DNA from 4 places in the Klebsiella planticola genome. Region 2 is predicted to be linked to each of the others. Evidence: predicted binding sites of a transcription regulator. Region 2 holds the regulator's gene; each other region holds the start of a gene.
The links. Region 2 encodes Fur, which represses iron uptake genes when iron is present. Its sites were predicted from a motif close to ATAATAATGAGAACNACTATCAA; they were not measured.
Positions count from the first base shown of each region.

Region 1: the regulator Fur is predicted to act here: its motif matches at 1,989-2,011, upstream of MC50_RS19085 (TonB-dependent siderophore receptor).
Region 3: the regulator Fur is predicted to act here: its motif matches at 1,701-1,723, upstream of efeU (iron uptake transporter permease EfeU).
Region 4: the regulator Fur is predicted to act here: its motif matches at 2,428-2,450, upstream of sodA (superoxide dismutase [Mn]).

Region 1 covers NZ_CP026047.1:3,955,645-3,960,461, reverse strand. The annotation lists gene MC50_RS19100 (YkgJ family cysteine cluster protein) at 1-229, shown strand, start outside; gene MC50_RS19095 (YciC family protein) at 255-998, shown strand; gene MC50_RS19090 (septation protein A) at 1,051-1,590, shown strand; gene MC50_RS19085 (TonB-dependent siderophore receptor) at 2,053-4,236, shown strand; gene yciA (acyl-CoA thioester hydrolase YciA) at 4,336-4,734, shown strand; gene MC50_RS19075 (YniB family protein) at 4,762-4,817, opposite strand, start outside.
Region 2 covers NZ_CP026047.1:3,319,677-3,324,493, forward strand. The annotation lists gene MC50_RS16010 (Gfo/Idh/MocA family protein) at 1-698, shown strand, start outside; gene MC50_RS16015 (substrate-binding domain-containing protein) at 742-1,758, opposite strand; gene MC50_RS16020 (phytanoyl-CoA dioxygenase family protein) at 1,903-3,048, shown strand; gene fur (ferric iron uptake transcriptional regulator) at 3,111-3,563, opposite strand; gene fldA (flavodoxin FldA) at 3,856-4,386, opposite strand; gene ybfE (LexA regulated protein) at 4,536-4,817, opposite strand, start outside.
Region 3 covers NZ_CP026047.1:3,733,309-3,738,125, forward strand. The annotation lists gene MC50_RS17925 (DUF3574 domain-containing protein) at 1-288, shown strand, start outside; gene MC50_RS17930 (NupC/NupG family nucleoside CNT transporter) at 322-1,506, opposite strand; gene efeU (iron uptake transporter permease EfeU) at 1,780-2,619, shown strand; gene efeO (iron uptake system protein EfeO) at 2,667-3,794, shown strand; gene efeB (iron uptake transporter deferrochelatase/peroxidase subunit) at 3,799-4,817, shown strand, end outside.
Region 4 covers NZ_CP026047.1:1,842,373-1,847,189, forward strand. The annotation lists gene rhaS (HTH-type transcriptional activator RhaS) at 1-272, shown strand, start outside; gene rhaR (HTH-type transcriptional activator RhaR) at 345-1,193, shown strand; gene rhaT (L-rhamnose/proton symporter RhaT) at 1,198-2,232, opposite strand; gene sodA (superoxide dismutase [Mn]) at 2,525-3,145, shown strand; gene yiiM (6-hydroxyaminopurine reductase) at 3,217-3,891, shown strand; gene cpxA (envelope stress sensor histidine kinase CpxA) at 4,021-4,817, opposite strand, start outside.

The DNA.
Region 1 (4,817 bases), 640 kb from region 2:
GGGGGAAATCGGCGAATCGGTGCACTGCTCAATTTATCAGCACCGCCCCTCTCCCTGCCGCGAATTCGCCCAGTCCGGTGAAGGCGGCGAGGTAAACGAAGCCTGCAACCGGGCCCGCGCCCGCTACGGCCTGCCGCCGCTCATCCCTCTTTACAAAGATATACTTAGCCTGACAACGGCAGAGGCTGCTACCCACGAGGGATTTGCGGTACAATCGCCGGCTAGTTAACACCTGCAATACTCAAGGAGAGTGCATGTCTATCACGGCGAAGACCGTCTACCGTGACACGGGAAATTTTTTTCGTAATCAGTTTGTCACCATTTTACTGATTGCGTTGTTATGCGCGTTCATTACGGTAGTCCTTGGCCATGCTTTTTCACCCAGTGAAGAGCAGCTCTCGATTCTGAGCGAAGGGGATAATCTGGCGGGGAGCGCCGGGCTGTTTGAGCTGGTGCAAAACATGACCCCGGAGCAACAGCAGATCCTGCTGCGCGCCTCGGCCGCATCGACCTTCTCCGGTCTGGTGGGTAACGCCATTCTGGCCGGCGGCGTGCTGCTGATGATTCAGCTGGTCTCCGCCGGACAGCGGGTCAGCGCGCTGCGCGCTATCGGAGCTTCTGCGCCGGTACTGCCAAAGCTGCTGCTGCTGATCCTGTTCACCACCTTTGTGGTGCAGATGGGGATGATGCTGGTGCTGGTGCCGGGCGTGCTGCTCGCTATCGTGCTGGCTTTTGCCCCCATCATGCTGGTGCAGGATAAGCTGGGGATTTTTAACGCCATGCGCAGCAGTATGCGTCTGGTGTGGGCCAATATGCGTCTGGTCGCCCCGGCGGTGATTGGCTGGCTGCTGGCGAAAACGCTACTGCTGCTGTTTGCATCCAGCTTTGCGGTACTGACGCCGAACGTCGGCGCGGTGGTTATCAATACGATCAGCAATCTGATCTCTGCACTGTTGCTGATCTATTTGTTCCGCCTGTATATGCTTATCCGCAACTAAATTAACCTGGGCCGGGACTCTTCCGGCCCTATCTGAACGACGGGTCCGATGTATGAAGCAGTTTCTGGATTTTTTACCGCTGGTAGTCTTCTTCGCCTTCTACAAGCTCTACGATATCTACGCCGCAACCACCGCGCTGATTATCGCCACCGCTATCGTGCTGATCTATACCTGGGTACGCTATCGTAAAGTCGAAAAGATGGCGCTGATTACCTTTGTGCTGGTTGCTGTATTTGGCGGCCTGACCATTTTCTTCCATAATGATGAGTTTATAAAATGGAAGGTCACGGTCATCTACGCTCTGTTTGCCGGCGCTTTGCTGTTCAGCCAATGGGTGATGAAAAAGCCATTGATTCAACGCATGCTCGGCAAAGAGCTGACCCTGCCGCAGCAGGTCTGGTCGCGTCTGAATCTCGCCTGGGCGCTGTTTTTTATTCTCTGCGGTCTGGCCAATATCTATATCGCTTTCTGGTTGCCGCAGAATATCTGGGTCAACTTCAAGGTCTTCGGCCTGACGGCGCTGACGCTGGTCTTCACGCTGTTGAGCGGCGTGTACATCTATCGCCATATGCCGCAGGACGATAACCACTAATCAACGGCAAGCCGGGGGTATCGCTTTTGCCCCCGCTCTCCTTTGCGTTGCGTATTCCCCTCTCCTCGTTTTCAGCGCTTGCTCTTGAGACTCGCGTTATTTGCCGTTTTCCTGACCCGCGTCTTGCGTAGAAAACCGTTCAGTAAGCGCACTCACCTGTATCCGTCTGGCGGAACTGCGGCCTGGCATCAGCGGCAAACGTCCACCGAGTCTGAGACGAAAGAAGACAAACACTGGCCCCGATAACCCACCCACTCTGCGCCTTATTCCCCGCGGCGCCGACAGCTATCTCCTGCAGCCGACGTCAATCCCGCCCGTTTATTCACCATTTCTGCCATAACCCGGGAAAATTGCGCCAATTGTGAGGATTTGATGAAGATTCATTTGCACACATTGAAATGATAATAATTATCATTGATATTCGCATTCTCAATTTTTAACGCTTTGATATGGATATTTACAATGAGATCGCAGAACTATTATGCCATTACGCCCCTCGCGCTGGTATTTGCAGGCTTTCTGACGCCCGACGCCTTTGCTGACGAGGTTGAACGCGATACCGAAACTATGGTGGTACACAGCACGGCTGAAGAAGCACTCAAGCAGCAGCCGGGGGTATCTGTCATCACCGCTGAAGATATTGCCCGGGATCCCCCGGTTAACGACCTGTCGGAAATCATTCGTAAAATGCCCGGCGTCAATTTAACCGGCAACAGCGCCAGCGGCAGCCGGGGCAACAACCGGCAGATCGATATTCGCGGAATGGGGCCGGAGAACACCCTCATCCTGATCGATGGCGTACCGGTCACCTCCCGTAACTCGGTACGCTACAGCTGGCGCGGCGAACGTGATACCCGCGGGGATAGCAACTGGGTGCCACCGGAGATGGTCGAACGCATTGAAGTTCTGCGCGGCCCGGCAGCAGCCCGCTACGGATCCGGTGCCGCCGGCGGCGTGGTCAATATCATTACCAAACGCCCCACCAACGACTGGCATGGCTCGCTATCGTTTTATACCAACCAGCCGGAAAACAACAAAGAGGGGGCGACGAATCGCGCCAACTTTAGCCTCAACGGACCGCTGGCCGGCGATGCGCTGACCATGCGGCTGTACGGTAACATCAATAAAACGGATGCCGACGCCTGGGACATCAACCATGCGCAAAATGGTTCGTACGCCGCCGGTCGCGAAGGGGTGCGCAACAAGGACATCAACGCCCTGCTGTCATGGAAACTGACGCCGCAGCAGATTGTCGATTTTAACTACGCCTATAGCCGCCAGGGCAATATTTACGCCGGTGATACCCAATACAGTAACGGCAACCTCAGCCCCGATGGCCTGGTCAGCGAGCTGTATGGCCATGAAACCAACCGTCTGTATCGCCAGTCCTGGGGGCTGACCTATAACGGAATCTGGGACTGGGGCCAGTCCAAAGCCGGAGTCTATTACGAGAAAACCAATAACACTCGTCTGCAGGAAGGTTCTACCGGGCGCGTAGAAGGGATGATCAACAGCGATGAGTACGCCACCAGCCGCCTTGAATCCTGGCGTTCGACCGGCGAGCTGAATCTCCCCTTCCACTGGCTGGCCGACCAGACCCTGACCCTCGGGATGGAGTGGAACCGCGATGAACTCAACGACCCCGCCTCCATGCAGGCAACCAACGTCAGCGGCGAGACCATCCCGGGCACCTCAGGCGAGGCCTCCCAGCGCAGCACCACCAACAGCGCGACCCTCACCGGCCTCTACCTGGAAGATAATATTGAGGCGATGCCGGGCACCAATATCATCCCCGGACTGCGTTTTGACTATCACAATGAATTTGGCAGTAACTGGAGCCCGAGCCTGAACCTGGCGCAGGAGCTGGGCGAGATGTTCAAAGTCAAAGCCGGCATTGCACGTGTCTTCAAGGCCCCAAACCTGTACCAGTCCAGCGAAGGCTATCTGCTGTCGACCCGCGGCAACGGCTGCCCGAACACCATCAGCAACGGCAGCTGCTACCTGCTCGGCAACCCGGACCTCGATCCGGAAATCAGCATCAATAAAGAGCTCGGCCTTGAATTTAACCTCAACGGCTATAACGCGGGGGTAACGTGGTTCCGTAACGATTATAAAAACAAAATCGTCTCCGGTACCGATGTGCTGGGCTATACCTCGAGCGGCAACAATATTCTGCAATGGCAAAACGGCGGCAAAGCGGTCGTCGAAGGGCTGGAAGGCACCCTGCTCATCCCGATTGTGGCCGACACGCTGGACTGGCGAACCAATGCGACCTATATGATCAAATCGGAGAACAAAGATACCGGTAATCCGCTGTCGGTGATCCCGAAATATACGATTAACACCATGCTGGACTGGCAGGTCAACAGCAAACTTTCGGCCAACGTCAACTGGACGATGTACGGCCGCCAGAAACCGCGTCAGTATGCGGAGATCCGCAACGAGACCGGCACGCTCGCCACGAATGAAGTCGGTGCCTATTCCGTTGTCGGTATCGGTGCGAACTACCAGCTGTTGAAAGATCTTCGCCTGAATGCCGGCATCAGTAACCTGTTCGATAAGCAAATTTATCGCGAAAACGCGGGCGCTTCGACCTATAACGAACCCGGTCGCGCCTATTACGCCGGCGTCACCCTCTCCTTCTGAATACCCACGCCCGCAGCCGCGGGCGTATTCCCCTGTTTTCTCCCTGCCATTTTCATAGTAGCATCGCGCTGATCTTCTTTGACCAGCACAGAGTACAGAATGACAACAACAGATCTCACCCCGAAGGGCGAAATGGTTTTACGCACCCTGGCTATGCCAGCGGACACGAACGCCAATGGCGATATTTTTGGCGGCTGGTTGATGTCGCAGATGGATATCGGCGGCGCGATTATGGCCAAAGAGATTGCGCAGGGTCGCGTGGTGACCGTGCGCGTTGACGGAATGACCTTTTTACGGCCGGTGGCCGTGGGTGACGTGGTGTGCTGCTACGCACGCTGCGTGAAACGCGGCAACACCTCTATCACCATCAACATCGAAGTGTGGGTGAAGAAAGTGTCGTCTGAGCCGATTGGCCAACGTTATAAAGCCACGGAAGCCCTGTTTATCTACGTGGCGGTCGACAATCAGGGTAAGCCGCGCGCGATACCTGGCGAATAAAAAGTGCCCGGCGTGCCGGGCCATTTTTTACAAAAATCCGAGCAGCGAGAAGAACACATAGCCAAGAACAATCATGACAACCG
Region 2 (4,817 bases):
GGCTGCTCGGCAAGGTACGTACTGTACAGGTGGAATATCCGCTGGAGTGGATGGCCACCGGCGTGGAACTGAAGAATAATCAGCAGGCGGCCTGGCGGGTCGATCCGCTGAAAAACGGCCGCGGCGGATCGATTGGCGATATCGGTACCCACGCCTATCATCTGGCGGGCTATGTCACAGGGTTGAAGGCGCAGAGCGTGCTGGCTGACTTAGCCACTTTCGTTGAAGGCCGTGCTCTGGATGATAATGCCCATGTGCTGATCCGCTATGAAGGCGGCGCGCGTGGAATGCTGTGGTCTTCGCAGGTGGCGATCGGCTGCGCCAACGCGCTGCGTCTGCGGGTATTTGGCGAAAAAGGCAGTTTGATCTGGTCCCAGGAGCAGCCCAACGAACTGGTTTTCACTCCGTTAGAAGGGGTGACGCAAATCATTAAGCGCGGGCGCGCGGATCTGGATGCGCTCACGCAAGCGCGTACCCGCACGCCGCCGGGCCATCCTGAAGGCTATATCGAGGCGTTCAGCAACCTCTACAGCGGCTTCGCCGCAGCCTTGCATAGTCGTGAGGCGCAGCAGGCGCTCAGCCTGACGGGGGCCGCGGTACCGCAGGTGTATGATGGTCTTAAAGGCGTGGCGTTTGTCGAGGCGGTTGTCGACAGCCATGAGCAGGGGTCGCTGTGGGTCACGCCAGCATACCGCTGAGGCGATGTGGATGCGCACTCTTCACCGACTGCGCATCTTCCTTTCAGGTATACATATTGAACCGGGTGATGATGTTGATCCGTGAATAGGGTTTGAGCGAGTCGCCCTCAGGGATAAAACCGTGGAAGGCCAGCAAAGAGCGGAATGCGGTCTGCGCATCCAGCTGCAGATTGTGTTCTATCAGCGCATCGATTTTCCCCGCCTGCATCAGTGCCCGGTTTTCCCGGTCAAAATCATGGCCGATAAAGGTCTTTATGCGTCGGTTTCTCTCGGCGAAGGCGCGGATAATCCCCGCGTTACCGCCGCCGACGGTATAGACCGCTTCGGTATGCGGATGAGCATCAAGGTACTGGCACAGACAGGCGTACATCTGATGGTCAATGCCCAGTCCGCCGGCGACGACATTGATGCTGTTGCGCGGGGCAAACTGTTCAATTCCCGAGATAAATCCGGCAATACGCTCCCGCTCTCCGATGAAATCATTGCTGCCGGTGACGGCGGCGATTTGAGTGCTGTCGGCGCCCAGCCACTTTGACATCAAAAATGCCGCGGCTTTGCCCGCATCAACATTATCCATGCCGATGTAGCGCAGACGGGCGCTGGACGGAATGTCGGTGACGATGGTGACAACCGGCACGCGGCGTTTGAGCAAAGCGTCGATGGTGGAAACCAGCGAGGGGGAGTTCATGGCCTTTAAAATCACGCCGTGGCTGCTGAGCGCGCATTTTTTCAGCAGCGCGTTCATCTCTCGCTCGCTGATGTCCTCGTAACAGTGGAAGCGGAGCTGAATGCGAAAGGGGTTAAAGCTGGCTAACTGGCTGCTGAGCGCCTCCCTGACCAGCTCGCTAAAGCGTTCAGGGGTATGCATGATGACATCGAAATAGATCGTTCTTCCCTGGGCGAGCCCGGACTTTTGCAGCAGTTCCAGATCGGCCAGAGCCTGCTGAATGCGATGCAGCGTTTGCGGGTGTACCTGCCCCCGATGATGTAGCGCCCGGTCGATCGTGGCGAGACTCAGTCCTGACTGAGCGGCTATCTGCTTTTGGGTAAATTTTGCCATCGATCACATGAGGTTTTTATGAGGTGTTTTTGAGGTTCTTGATGTGGAGTCTAGCTGCTAAGTTATTTCTTAACAACGTTCGTTTTCGAGACGTTGAACAAAAAAATAACCGCCGTCTGGCACCCTTACCCCGTGGAGCTACTCATGACATCGCAATATTTTGTCCGACCCGATCGGGCCTCAGTTGAGGATTTCAACATCTTCTGTCAGCAGCAGGTGAACAAACAAGACTATCCGCTGGTCAGCGAAGTCGCTGAGGAAGTTCTGATTTACGACCATGACGTGTTAGCGCAGGCCGCGGCGACCAATAAACATGCGGTATTAAGCGAGCTACATCAGGGGCTCTCTTACGGTCCCGGCGTGCTGGTGGTACGCGGGCTTTATCAGGATATGGATGTCATCGACCGCGCTTCGGCGGTGTTTGAAACCATCATGGCCGATGAGTCTCGCACCCGGGTTCAGGCTGACCACTTTTCTCGCGCGGGGAACAATGGCCGGATCTGGAATGCGTTACAAAAGCTGGCGGAGCGTAGCCCGCAGACCTTCTGCGACTACTATGCTAATGAAATGCTTGGGTTAATTTGTCAGGCGTGGTTGGGACCTGCGTGGCGAATGACCGCTCAGGTTAACCAGGTACGCCCTGGCGGCGAAGCGCAGCAGCCCCATCGCGATTATCATCTCGGCTTTCAGCAGGGCGAGTTTGTTGCCGAGTTTCCCATCCCTGCGCAGATTCTGTCGCAGTATTTGACGTTACAAGGGGCGGTTGCGCACAGCGATATGCCGCTGGCGTCAGGGCCTACGCGCCTGCTGCCGTTTTCGCATCAGTATGAGCTCGGCTATATGGCCTACCGCCAGCCGGAGTTCGTCGACTACTTTAACCAGCACTATGTTCAGTTGCCGTTGCAAAAAGGCGACGGGCTGTTTTTTAACCCGGCGTTGTTTCATGCCGCCGGGAACAACACGACGACTGATCATGTTCGCACCGCTAATCTTTTGCAGATCTCCTCGGCGTTCGGCGTCCCGATGGAAGATGTGAACCATGAGCTGGTGTTGAAAAAAATCTATCCCCAGCTTCAGGACGGACAATATCGCGCGGGCGATTTTCAGGCGCTAATTGCCGTGGCTGCCCGGGGCTACTCATTCCCCACCAATCTTGATACCGACCCGCCATTAGGTGGAATGGTCCCGAAAACCCAACAGACTCTGGTGCGGGAAGCGCTGGCAAACCGGTGGGATGAGGAACAGTTTACTCGTGCTCTCGACGAGCATACCGCGCGCAGAAAAGGGTAGGCGTTTGCACATAAAAAAAGCCAACCGTCAGGTTGGCTTTTTGCGGTCCGCGCGGTGGGAAATTACTTTTCCAGCGCGTCGTGTGCATGTTCATCTTCGCGGCAGTCGCCTTCCGCACAGTGGCCGTAAAGATACAGGCTGTGGTTGGTCAGACGGATGCCATGGCGGTGGGCGATTTCACGCTGACGCGCTTCGATAGACTCATCGCTGAATTCGATCACTTTGCCACAATCGAGGCAAATAAGGTGATCGTGATGGTGCTGCTGGGTCAGTTCGAAAACAGATTTACCGCCTTCGAAGTTGTGACGAGTCACAATGCCAGCATCATCAAACTGGTTCAGCACGCGATAAACAGTAGCGAGACCAATTTCTTCACCCATGTCGATCAGGCGCTTGTATAAATCTTCCGCACTGACGTGATGGTTATCCGGTTCCTGCAGGACTTCCAGGATCTTTAATCGTGGAAGTGTGACTTTCAGGCCAGCCTTCTTTAATGCGGTATTGTTGTCAGTCATGCGGAATCTGTCCTGTTGCTAAACGATCTACTTCCATCAGCGGAAGTAATACAGAGAATCACCCGATGCAATGCGTCTCATTATAGAACTGCCATCGTTAAATGAAAACTGCAAGTATCGGGCCTTGTATGCTGTCAAAAACGAGGTCCCAGCTACAAACTGCGTCACCTGACCTCGTTAAATCAGAGGACATTGTACAGATATGTGATTAAAAGTTAAAAACTTGTAGCTATTAGTTTGATTGCTTCTATCTATTAATGCGGCGAAATTTAACGGTAACGCCGCACAATCATCAGGCGTTTTTGATTTCTTCGAGATGCAGCTCTTCAGAGACCTGCTTAACCCACTTAGTCACGCGTTCGTTGGTCAGCTCCGGCTGGCGGTCTTCATCGATAGCCAGACCGACGAAGTGATCGTCATCCGCCAGGCCTTTAGAAGCTTCAAAATGATAGCCCGCAGTCGGCCAGTGGCCAACGATGGTGGCGCCGCGCGGTTCAATGATGTCGCGGATGGTGCCCAGCGCGTCACAGAAGTATTCCGCGTAGTCTTCCTGATCGCCGCAGCCAAACAGCGCAACCAGTTTACCGTTAAAGTCGACCTCTTCCAGCGTCGGGAAAAAGTCATCCCAGTCGCACTGAGCTTCACCGTAGTACCAGGTCGGAATGCCGAGCAGCAGGATGTCGTAGGCTTCCAGATCTTCTTTGCTGCTCTTGGCAATGTCGTGAACATCAGCAACATCTTTACCAAGCTGCTTCTGAATCATTTTTGCAATATTCTCGGTGTTGCCCGTGTCGCTGCCAAAAAAGATGCCGATGATTGCCATGAGTAAAATAACCTCTTGAAACTTAATGATGTGGTAGTGGCGTAATGCCCGCAGATAACGGCAATCATAGCAGAACAGGAGAGGGCGCGGAAACAGCAATCACGCCCGACTGCACACTCTGCTACATGAAAGTGTTTTTTTGAGGATTTTCAGGCTTTATCCCGGCTGTGCAGGGTTGCCAGCTGGTTCATCAGCATCTCTTCGATCAAATCGCTGCGGTTCATATTGCGAGCTTCCGCCAGTTCGTTGAGCGCATCAACCGCTTCAGCGTTGAGTTTTAACTCCACACGCTTCAGGCCGCGAACTTTATCGCGTTTGAGCTGATTGCGTTTATTTATGCGCAGTTGTTCATCGCGCGAAAGCGGATTGGTCTTTGGTCTACCCGGGCGACGCTCGGTTGCGAACAAATCTAATGTCGTACGGTCCGTTTG
Region 3 (4,817 bases), 410 kb from region 2:
TTAAGCCGCCCGGCGGGTAAAGATATCACCCACCAGGAGTGGCAGCAGTTTGTTGACCGCGACGTCACGCCGCGTTTTCGTGAGGGATTAACGGTGTTTGACGCCCGAGGCCAGTGGCTGGGGAATGATGGCAGCGTGGCCCGCGAGCAGAGCAAAGCGCTGATGCTGATTCATGGTAAAGACGGTGGCAGCGAAGAGGGGATCGAGGCGTTACGTAACCTCTATAAATCGCGCTTTGCCCAGGAGTCGGTGATGCGCGTGGACCAACCGGTCTGCGTTCACTTCTGAAAAAACGGCGGGGAAGTCCCCGCCGTATCTCTTCTATAGCACCAGGCCGGCAAAGCTGGCGGAAAGCAGACTGACCAGCGTGGCGCCGTAGACCAGACGCAGGCCGAAGCGGGAGACGATATTGCCCTGCTGTTCGTTCAGCCCTTTAATGGCCCCGGCAATAATGCCGATGGAGGCAAAGTTCGCGAAAGAGACCAGGAAGACCGAGAGGATGCCCAGTCCACGCGGAGTCATGCCGGCGGCAATTTTTTGCAGCTCAATCATCGCCACAAACTCATTGGCCACCAGCTTGGTTGCCATAATACTTCCGGCGTTCAATGCATCGCTGAGCGGAATACCAATCAGCCAGGCCAGCGGATAGAATACATAGCCAAGAATTTGCTGGAAGCTCAGGCCAAACAGCGTGGCAAACAGGGCATTAATGGCGCTGATCAGGGCGATAAAGCCAATCAGCATCGCCAGAATAATCATCGCTACTTTAAAGCCGGCAAGAATATATTCCCCGAGCATTTCGAAGAAGCTTTGTGATTCGTGGAGCTTCTCCAGCTTAATCTCTTCTTCGCTACCCGGACGCGTCGGGTTAATAATCGACAGCACAATAAAGGTGCTGAACATATTCAGGATCAGCGCCGCGACCACATATTTTGCATCGAGCATGCTCATATAGGCGCCGACGATGGAGAGCGATACCGTGGACATCGCGGTGGCTGCCATGGTGAACAGCCGACGTGAGGAGAGGTCGCCCAGCACGCCTTTGTAGGCGATAAAGTTCTCCGACTGGCCGAGAATCAGCGAGCTGACGGCGTTGAAGGATTCCAGTTTACCCATGCCGTTGACTTTGGAGAGCAGGGTGCCAATCACGCGGATGAAAACAGGCAGAATGCGCCAGTGCTGCAGAATACCGATCAGCGCCGAAATAAAGACAATCGGGCACAGCACGCCAAGGAAAATAAACGCCATCCCTTTTTCACTCATGCCGCCAAATACAAAGTTGGTGCCTTCGGCAGCAAAGCCGAGCAGCGAAGTGAAAAAGCCAGAGATATTTTTAACTATCCACAGACCGCTTTCGGCATGCAGGAAAAAGAATGCCAGCGCAATTTCAATGATAATTAACTGGATAATATAGCGAACGCGGATTTTTTGTCGGTCATAGCTGGCAAGCCAGGCAAGGCCGAGGATAACCGCCAGCGCCAGCAGGAAGTGCAAGAATTGTGTCATGTTGTTCATTTCGCAGGTCAATAAGGCCGCTATTTAGCCACAGCCGGTCAACCTGGTAAATATCTGCAGCGAAAAAACCGCCGCGCCGGCTGGCCGAACGCGACGCAGACAGATAATCCCCTAAGTGATTATTTTACAGCAATTAATTTACAACTCGTCACCAAACTCTCTACATTTCACTTGTGTTTCTGATTATTGTAATGATAATCACTATCAGAAATATTTACTTATCTTTGCATCCACTGACTGCGATTCACATTGAAGGGTGTCGGCATGTTTGTTCCATTTCTCATTATGTTACGCGAAGGGCTGGAGGCGGCGCTGATTGTCAGCCTGATTGCCAGCTATCTCAAACGCACCCAGCGCGGCAGCTGGATTGGCGTCATGTGGATTGGCGTTATCCTGGCGGCGGCGCTGTGCCTGGGCCTGGGGATCTTTATCAACGAAACGACCGGCGAGTTTCCCCAGCGGGAACAGGAGCTGTTCGAAGGCATCGTGGCGCTGGTGGCGGTATGCATCCTGACCTGGATGGTGTTCTGGATGCGTAAAGTCTCGCGCAACGTGAAGCAGCAGTTGGAACAGGCGGTGGATAATGCTCTGCAGCGCGGTAATCATCACGGCTGGGCGCTGATCATGATGGTCTTTTTCGCCGTCGCGCGGGAAGGGCTGGAGTCGGTGTTCTTCCTGCTGGCGGCATTCCAGCAGGATGTCGGAATTTGGCCGCCGCTCGGGGCGATGCTGGGACTGGCTACCGCGATTGTCCTCGGCTTCCTGCTTTACTGGGGCGGGATCCGCCTTAACCTCGGCGTATTTTTCAAATGGACCAGTCTGTTCATTCTGCTGGTGGCGGCCGGGCTGGCTGCCGGGGCAATTCGCGCCTTTCATGAAGCCGGTCTGTGGAACCATTTCCAGGACGTGGCGTTTGACCTGAGCGGCGTGCTGTCGACCCACACGCTTTTCGGCACGCTGCTCGAAGGGATCTTCGGTTACCAGGAGACGCCTACCGTCAGTGAAGTGGCGGTCTACTTTATCTATTTGATTCCGGCGCTGGTGCTGTTTGCGCTGCCGCCGCGTAACAATACAGCAACCTCGCGCACCGCTCCGCTTAAGTAGGGCGCCGCAGGATTATGGTTACAACATACTTACCGAAAGGGATGATCATGATGATTCATTTTCGCCGTAATGCGCTGCAGCTTGCCGTCGCAGCGTTGTTCAGCTCTGCCTTCTACGCTCAGGCTGCGGATATCCCGCAGGTAAAAGTCACCGTTAACGACAAACAGTGTGAGCCGATGAACGTCACCGTGAAAGCGGGGAAAACGCAGTTCATTATTCAAAACCACAGTCAGAAAGCGCTGGAGTGGGAGATTCTCAAAGGCGTGATGGTCGTGGAAGAGCGCGAGAACATTGCGCCAGGCTTTACGCAAAAGCTGACGGCGAACCTGCAGCCGGGCGAATACGACATGACCTGCGGTCTGCTGACCAACCCGAAAGGCAAGCTGATCGTGACCGGCGCCGCCACCAAAGATGCGGCGAAAGCCGATGCGCTGTTAAGCCTTGGCGAGGCGATCACCGCCTATAAAGCCTACGTTACGGCGGAAACCGCACAGCTGGTTAGCGGTACGAAAGCTTTCACCGACGCGGTGAAAGCGGGCGATATTGAAAAAGCGAAAGCGCTGTATGCTCCGACGCGTCAGCACTACGAGCGCATTGAACCGATCGCAGAACTGTTCTCCGATCTGGACGGCAGTATTGATGCGCGTGAAGACGATTACGAGAAAAAAGCCGAAGACCCGAAATTCACCGGCTTCCACCGTCTGGAAAAAGCCCTGTTTGGCGACAACAGCGTCAAGGGGATGGAAAAGTATGCCGACCAGTTGAACAGCGATGTGCTTGAACTGCAAAAACGCATCAGCGAACTGGCGTTCCCGCCGTCGAAAGTGGTGGGTGGCGCGGCGGGCCTGATTGAAGAAGTCGCGGCCAGCAAAATCAGCGGCGAAGAAGATCGCTACAGCCACACCGATCTGTGGGACTTCCAGGCGAACATCGACGGCGCGCAGAAGATCGTTGACCTGCTGCGCCCGCAGCTGCAAAAAGAGAACAGCGCGCTGCTGGCGAAAGTGGATGCTAACTTCAAGAAAGTTGACGCTATCCTCAGCAAATACCGCACTAAAGACGGCTTCGAAACGTATGACAAGCTGACGGATGCGGATCGTAATGCGTTAAAAGGGCCGATCACCACGCTGGCGGAAGATCTGTCTCAGCTGCGCGGGATCCTTGGGCTGGACTAAGTCGATGGCAGAACAGAAGCAATCTGACGTGAATGAGCCTTCACGTCGTCGATTATTAAAAGGGATCGGCGCGCTTGGCGGCGCGCTGGCTATTACCGGCGGCTGTCCGGTGGCACACGCGGCGAAGGGCAGCAGCTCTCCGGGTGTGCTGTCGCCGGACGCGCGGGCCGAGGCGCAGCCTTTTTACGGGCAGCACCAGGCCGGCGTGCTGACGCCGCAGCAGGCATCGATGATGCTGGTGGCCTTTGATGTGCTGGCCAGCGATAAAGCGGACCTGGAGCGTCTGTTTCGTCTGCTGACTCAGCGCATCGCCTTTCTGACCAAAGGGGGGCCGGCGCCGGACACGCCTAATCCGCGCCTGCCGCCGATGGATTCGGGGATCCTCGGAGCGTGGATCTCCCCGGATAACCTGACCGTCACCGTTTCGGTTGGCCATTCGCTGTTTGATGAGCGCTATGGATTAGCGGACCAGGCGCCGAAAAAGCTGCAAAAAATGACCCGCTTCCCCAACGATTCGCTGGATGCGGCGCTCTGCCATGGCGATCTGCTGTTGCAAATCTGTGCCAATACTCAGGATACGGTTATCCATGCGCTGCGCGATGTGATTAAACATACGCCGGATCTGCTCAGCGTCCGCTGGAAGCGTGAAGGGTTTATTTCCGATAGCGCCGCGCGGAGTAAAGGCAAAGAGACGCCGGTTAACCTGCTGGGCTTTAAAGACGGCACCGCGAACCCGGTCAGCAGCGATAAGGCGCTGATGGATGAAGTGGTATGGGTGACCGCCGATCAGGGTGAGCCGGCATGGGCAACCGGCGGCAGCTATCAGGCGGCGCGAATCATCCAGTTCCACGTGGAATTCTGGGATCGCACCCCGCTGAAAGAGCAGCAGACCATTTTTGGGCGCGATAAGCACAGCGGCGCGCCGCTGGGCATGCAGCATGAGCATGACGTGCCGGATTACAGCCGGGATCCTGACGGCGATATTATTGCCCTGGACAGCCACATTCGACTGGCGAACCCGCG
Region 4 (4,817 bases), 1.5 Mb from region 2:
GTTGGGAGGAGGTGGCGGCTAAGTTTTCCCTGTCGCTGAGAACGTTACATCGCCAGTTGAAGCAACAGACCGGCCTGACGCCACAGCGCTACCTCAATCGGGTGCGACTGATGAAGGCGCGTCACCTGCTACGCCATAGCGATGAGAGCATCACGGATATCGCCTATCGCTGCGGTTTCGGCGACAGTAACCACTTTTCGACGCTTTTTCGCCGCGAGTTTTCCTGGTCGCCGCGCGATATTCGCCAGGGACGGGACGCCATTCTTCAGTAACGCGAGAGCAGTCAACGTTTTAGCGAGCAAAAACGCGAATAATAAACCGTTATTGGCGGTGGAGTTCTGGTAGTGGCTGGTCAGCTGATTCTGCGCAAAGATGAGTTTTTTGCCTCTCCTTCTCAGGCGGTAGCGGTTGCCGACCGTTATCCGCAAAATGTCTTCGCCGAGCATACCCACGAGTTCTGCGAACTGGTGCTGGTATGGCGGGGAAATGGCCTGCATGTCCTGAACGATCGCCCATGGCGCATTACCCGTGGCGATCTGTTTTATATTCGCGCCGAAGACAAACACTCCTACGCCTCGGTGAATGATTTAGTTCTGCAAAACGTCATCTATTGCCCGGATCGTCTGCGGCTTAACTTTGACTGGGCGACCCATATTCCCGGTTTGTTTGGGACGTCGTGGATGCCGCACTGGCGGATCGGCAGTTCTGGTATGGCCCAGGTTCGCCAGGTGATTACTCAGCTGGAGCAGGAGAGCGCCCGCGGCGATGCGCAGGCTAATAACATGGCCGAGCTGCTGTTTGCGCAGCTGGTATTGATTCTTCATCGCCACCGCTATGCGACCGATAACCGGGCGGCGACCCAAAGCGAAACGCTCCTCGACAAGCTGCTGACCGAACTGGCCGGCAGCCTGAACCGACCTTTTATTCTCGAGCTGTTTTGCGAGCGGGAAGGGTGCGGCGAGCGTGCGCTGCGTCAGCAGTTTCGCCAGCAGACCGGGATGACGATCAACCATTACCTGCGTCAGCTGCGTATCTGCCACGCGCAGTATTTATTGCAGCACACCGAACGCTTGATTGGTGACATTGCGATGCAGTGCGGATTTGAAGACAGCAACTACTTTTCCGTCGTCTTTAATCGTGAAATTGGCATGACCCCTGGGCAGTGGCGGCAACGCAGTCGCGTTGCCGCATAGGGCGTTAGCTGGCCATTCCGAGGCCAACGATATTGGCGGCGATGATAATCACCACGCAGCCCAGACTTAACACGCTGACCGGACGACGCCCGGCGTTGTTCCACTCTTTCAGCACCAGCCCGACCAGCCCGCCGCACAGCACATAGAAGCTCATATGCAGCATCCAGCTCATGTAGTCATACTGCGCGGGAATACTGGCGTGGCCCCAGGCATAGAAGAAAAACTGGAGATACCACATCAGACCGCCCAGCGCCGACAGCAGCACGTTGGCGACGATCAGCGGTTTTGCCCGCGAGAAGTCGGCTTTGATCGACAGGTGTTTGACTTTAGCCAGACGAATAAAGCAGAAGCCAAGGTTGACCAGCGCGCCGCCGCCCATAATCACCACATAGCTGGGCAACGCGGTATACAGCGGGTCAACCCCCAGCGCCGCCGCGGCATCATGCATGGGTCTGGCGGCGTTCATCGCAAAGGACATCCCGGCAGAAAAAATGCCGCACATCACCGCCAGCATCAGCCCTTTTTTCAGATTGAAGTCTTCGGCTTTAATGCCCATCTTGCGCTCTTTCAGCTGGCCGGCGCGGGTGACTATCGCCACGCCAATCACCGCAACCAGCACGCCGAGCAGCGTCATCTGGCCACCCTGGGTATGCAGCAGCACATCGATCTGCCCGTTGATAATCGGGGTCATCAGCGTACCGACAATCAGGGTGATCCCGATGGCAATACCGATCCCCATCGACATGCCGAGGTAGCGCATGGTCAGGCCGTAGTTAATATTGCCGATCCCCCACATCGCGCCAAACAGAAACACCGGCAGCAGCGTGGAGGCGTTGAAGGAACGGTAATAGGCCCAGAAATCAGGCAGCAGCATCGCGCTGATAGCCCAGGGAAGAATCAGCCAGGAGACAATCCCGCCGATTGACCACATGGTTTCCCATGACCACTGTTTAACTTGTTTGAACGGGGCATAGAAACAGGCTGCACTGGCCGCACCTATCAGATGCCAAAAAATACCCATCGTAATCGCGTGATTCATTGATTTTATCCTCATCTATTTTTTTATCGGATAAATCTTCTTCCGACACGATGAGTGTAAAAATCGGTCAGTTTTCTCGCCTTCAGGCTGTTGCCATGTGACGCTGAACTCTGGCAGCCAAAAACTTAATTACTTGTTCCAGCTCACAAAAATGCAGGTATACCCTGTGGTTATAACCTTATTAAAAATACGGCATTGATAAGCGTTTTCAATATCATTTAATTAACTATAATGAACCAACTGCTTACTCGGCATTAACACTTCCTGCCGCTTAACAATAATGGAGATGATTATGAGTTATACACTGCCAGCCCTGCCGTACGCTTATGACGCCCTGGAACCGCACTTTGATAAGCAGACGATGGAAATCCATCACACTAAACATCACCAGGCCTACGTTAACAACGCCAACGCTGCGCTGGAAAGCCTGCCGGAATTTGCTGACCTGTCTGCTGAAGAACTGATCGCTAAACTGGATCAGCTGCCGGCTGACAAAAAAACCGTACTGCGTAACAACGCGGGCGGCCACGCTAACCACAGCCTGTTCTGGAAAGGCCTGAAAACCGGTACTACCCTGCAGGGCGACCTGAAAGCCGCTATCGAACGTGATTTCGGTTCCGTTGATAACTTCAAAGCTGAGTTTGAAAAAGCAGCTGCGACCCGTTTCGGTTCTGGCTGGGCATGGCTGGTGCTGAAGGGCGACAAACTGGCCGTGGTTTCTACCGCTAACCAGGACTCCCCGCTGATGGGCGAAGCTATCTCCGGCGCTTCCGGCTTCCCGATTCTGGGCCTGGACGTTTGGGAACACGCTTACTACCTGAAATTCCAGAACCGTCGTCCGGACTACATCAAAGAGTTCTGGAACGTGGTTAACTGGGACGAAGCAGCAGCGCGTTTTGCCGCCAAAAAATAAGGTTGCATTGTGCTGAACGAGAAGCGAGTCTGATGACTCGCTTTTTTTATATCCGCAGCAAAGGAGCAGCGATGCACTATCCGGTGAATGTCTTTGTGGGCAAGGTAAAGGATTACGACGGCAGCCGTCCAAGCGCCATCGGTAAAATTCAGGTCGACGGTGAACTGACCCTCGGTGAACTGGGGCTGGAGGGCGATGAACAGGCGGAGAAGAAAATACATGGCGGGCCGGACCGCGCGCTGTGCCACTATCCCCGTGAACACTACGCCCATTGGGCTCTTGAACTTCCGCAGCAGGCGGATCTTTTCTGCGCCCCGGCGTTTGGCGAGAATCTCTCGACCGAAGGGCTAACGGAAAACGACGTCTGTATCGGCGACATCTTCCGCTGGGGAGAGGCGCTGATTCAGGTGACGCAGCCGCGTTCACCGTGCTTCAAGCTTAACTATCATTTTGCTGTCAGCGATATGGCGCAGCTCATGCAGAACAGCGGTAAAACCGGCTGGCTGTATCGGGTCGTGGCGGGCGGGCTGGTATCCGGCGATGCGCCGCTGGAGCTGGTTTCCCGACTCAGCGACGTGAGCGTCCATGAGGCGGGCGCCATTGCCTGGCATATGCCGTTCGATGACGAACAATACCATCGCCTGCTCTCGGCGGCCGGGCTGTCGGTGAGCTGGAGCCGTACCCTGCAGAAACGGCGTCTGAGCGGGCAGATCGAAGACAATTCGCGGAGATTGTGGGGGAAATAGTTCGCCGATATCGCCGGAGGCGCTGGCTGCGAATTATCCCGGAAGCGGCGCGCTGCGTCTGTCCGGGCTACCCGTCTGTGGACGGTTGTTGTAGCCCGGCTAAGCGCAGCATAAGCCGGAGAAGAGCGATCAGGTGCGCTTATACAGCGGCAGCCAGATGGTCAGCCGCAAACCGCCTAACGGGCTGTCATCGGCTTTGACCCAGCCGCGATGCTGCTGAATCGCGGCCTCGACAATCGCCAGCCCCAGACCGGTGCCGCCGGACTCGCGATCGCGCGCCTCGTCGGTACGGTAGAACGGACGGAAAATCTGCTCGCGATCCTCCGGACTGACGCCCGGACCATCATCATCGACGTTGACCGTGATGCCGTCTTTATCCACCGAAAAACTGACCGAAATTTTGGTGTGCGAGTAGCGCAGCGCGTTACGGACGATATTTTCCAGCGCGCTTTCCAGCGCATTAGGATTGCCGTACAGCGGCCAGGGGCCCGGCGGATACTCGACGGTGAAGGATTTTCCAACCTGCTCGGCTTCAAACGCCGCGTTATCCAGTACTTCGCCCCACAGCTGATTGGCTTTCACCGTTTCACTGACCAGCGCGTTATTCGCCTGATTGCGCGACATCACCAGCAGGTCGTTAATCATGCTGTCCAGTCGGTGGGCCTCGGTCTCAATACGCTCAAGCTCTTTGCTCTCGCCGCTGCGACGGCGCAGTAAGGCCGTGCCCAGCTGCAGGCGCGTGAGCGGCGTACGCAGCTCGTGGGAAATATCGGACAGCAGACGCTGCTGACCGGTCATCATGCGCTCCAGCGCCGTGACCATCTGGTTAAAACTGGCCCCGGCGGCTAAAAACTCCTGCGGGCCGGCTTCCAGTTCCGGATGTTGACGCAGGTTGCCTTGCGCGACCTCATCGGCGGCGTTTTTCA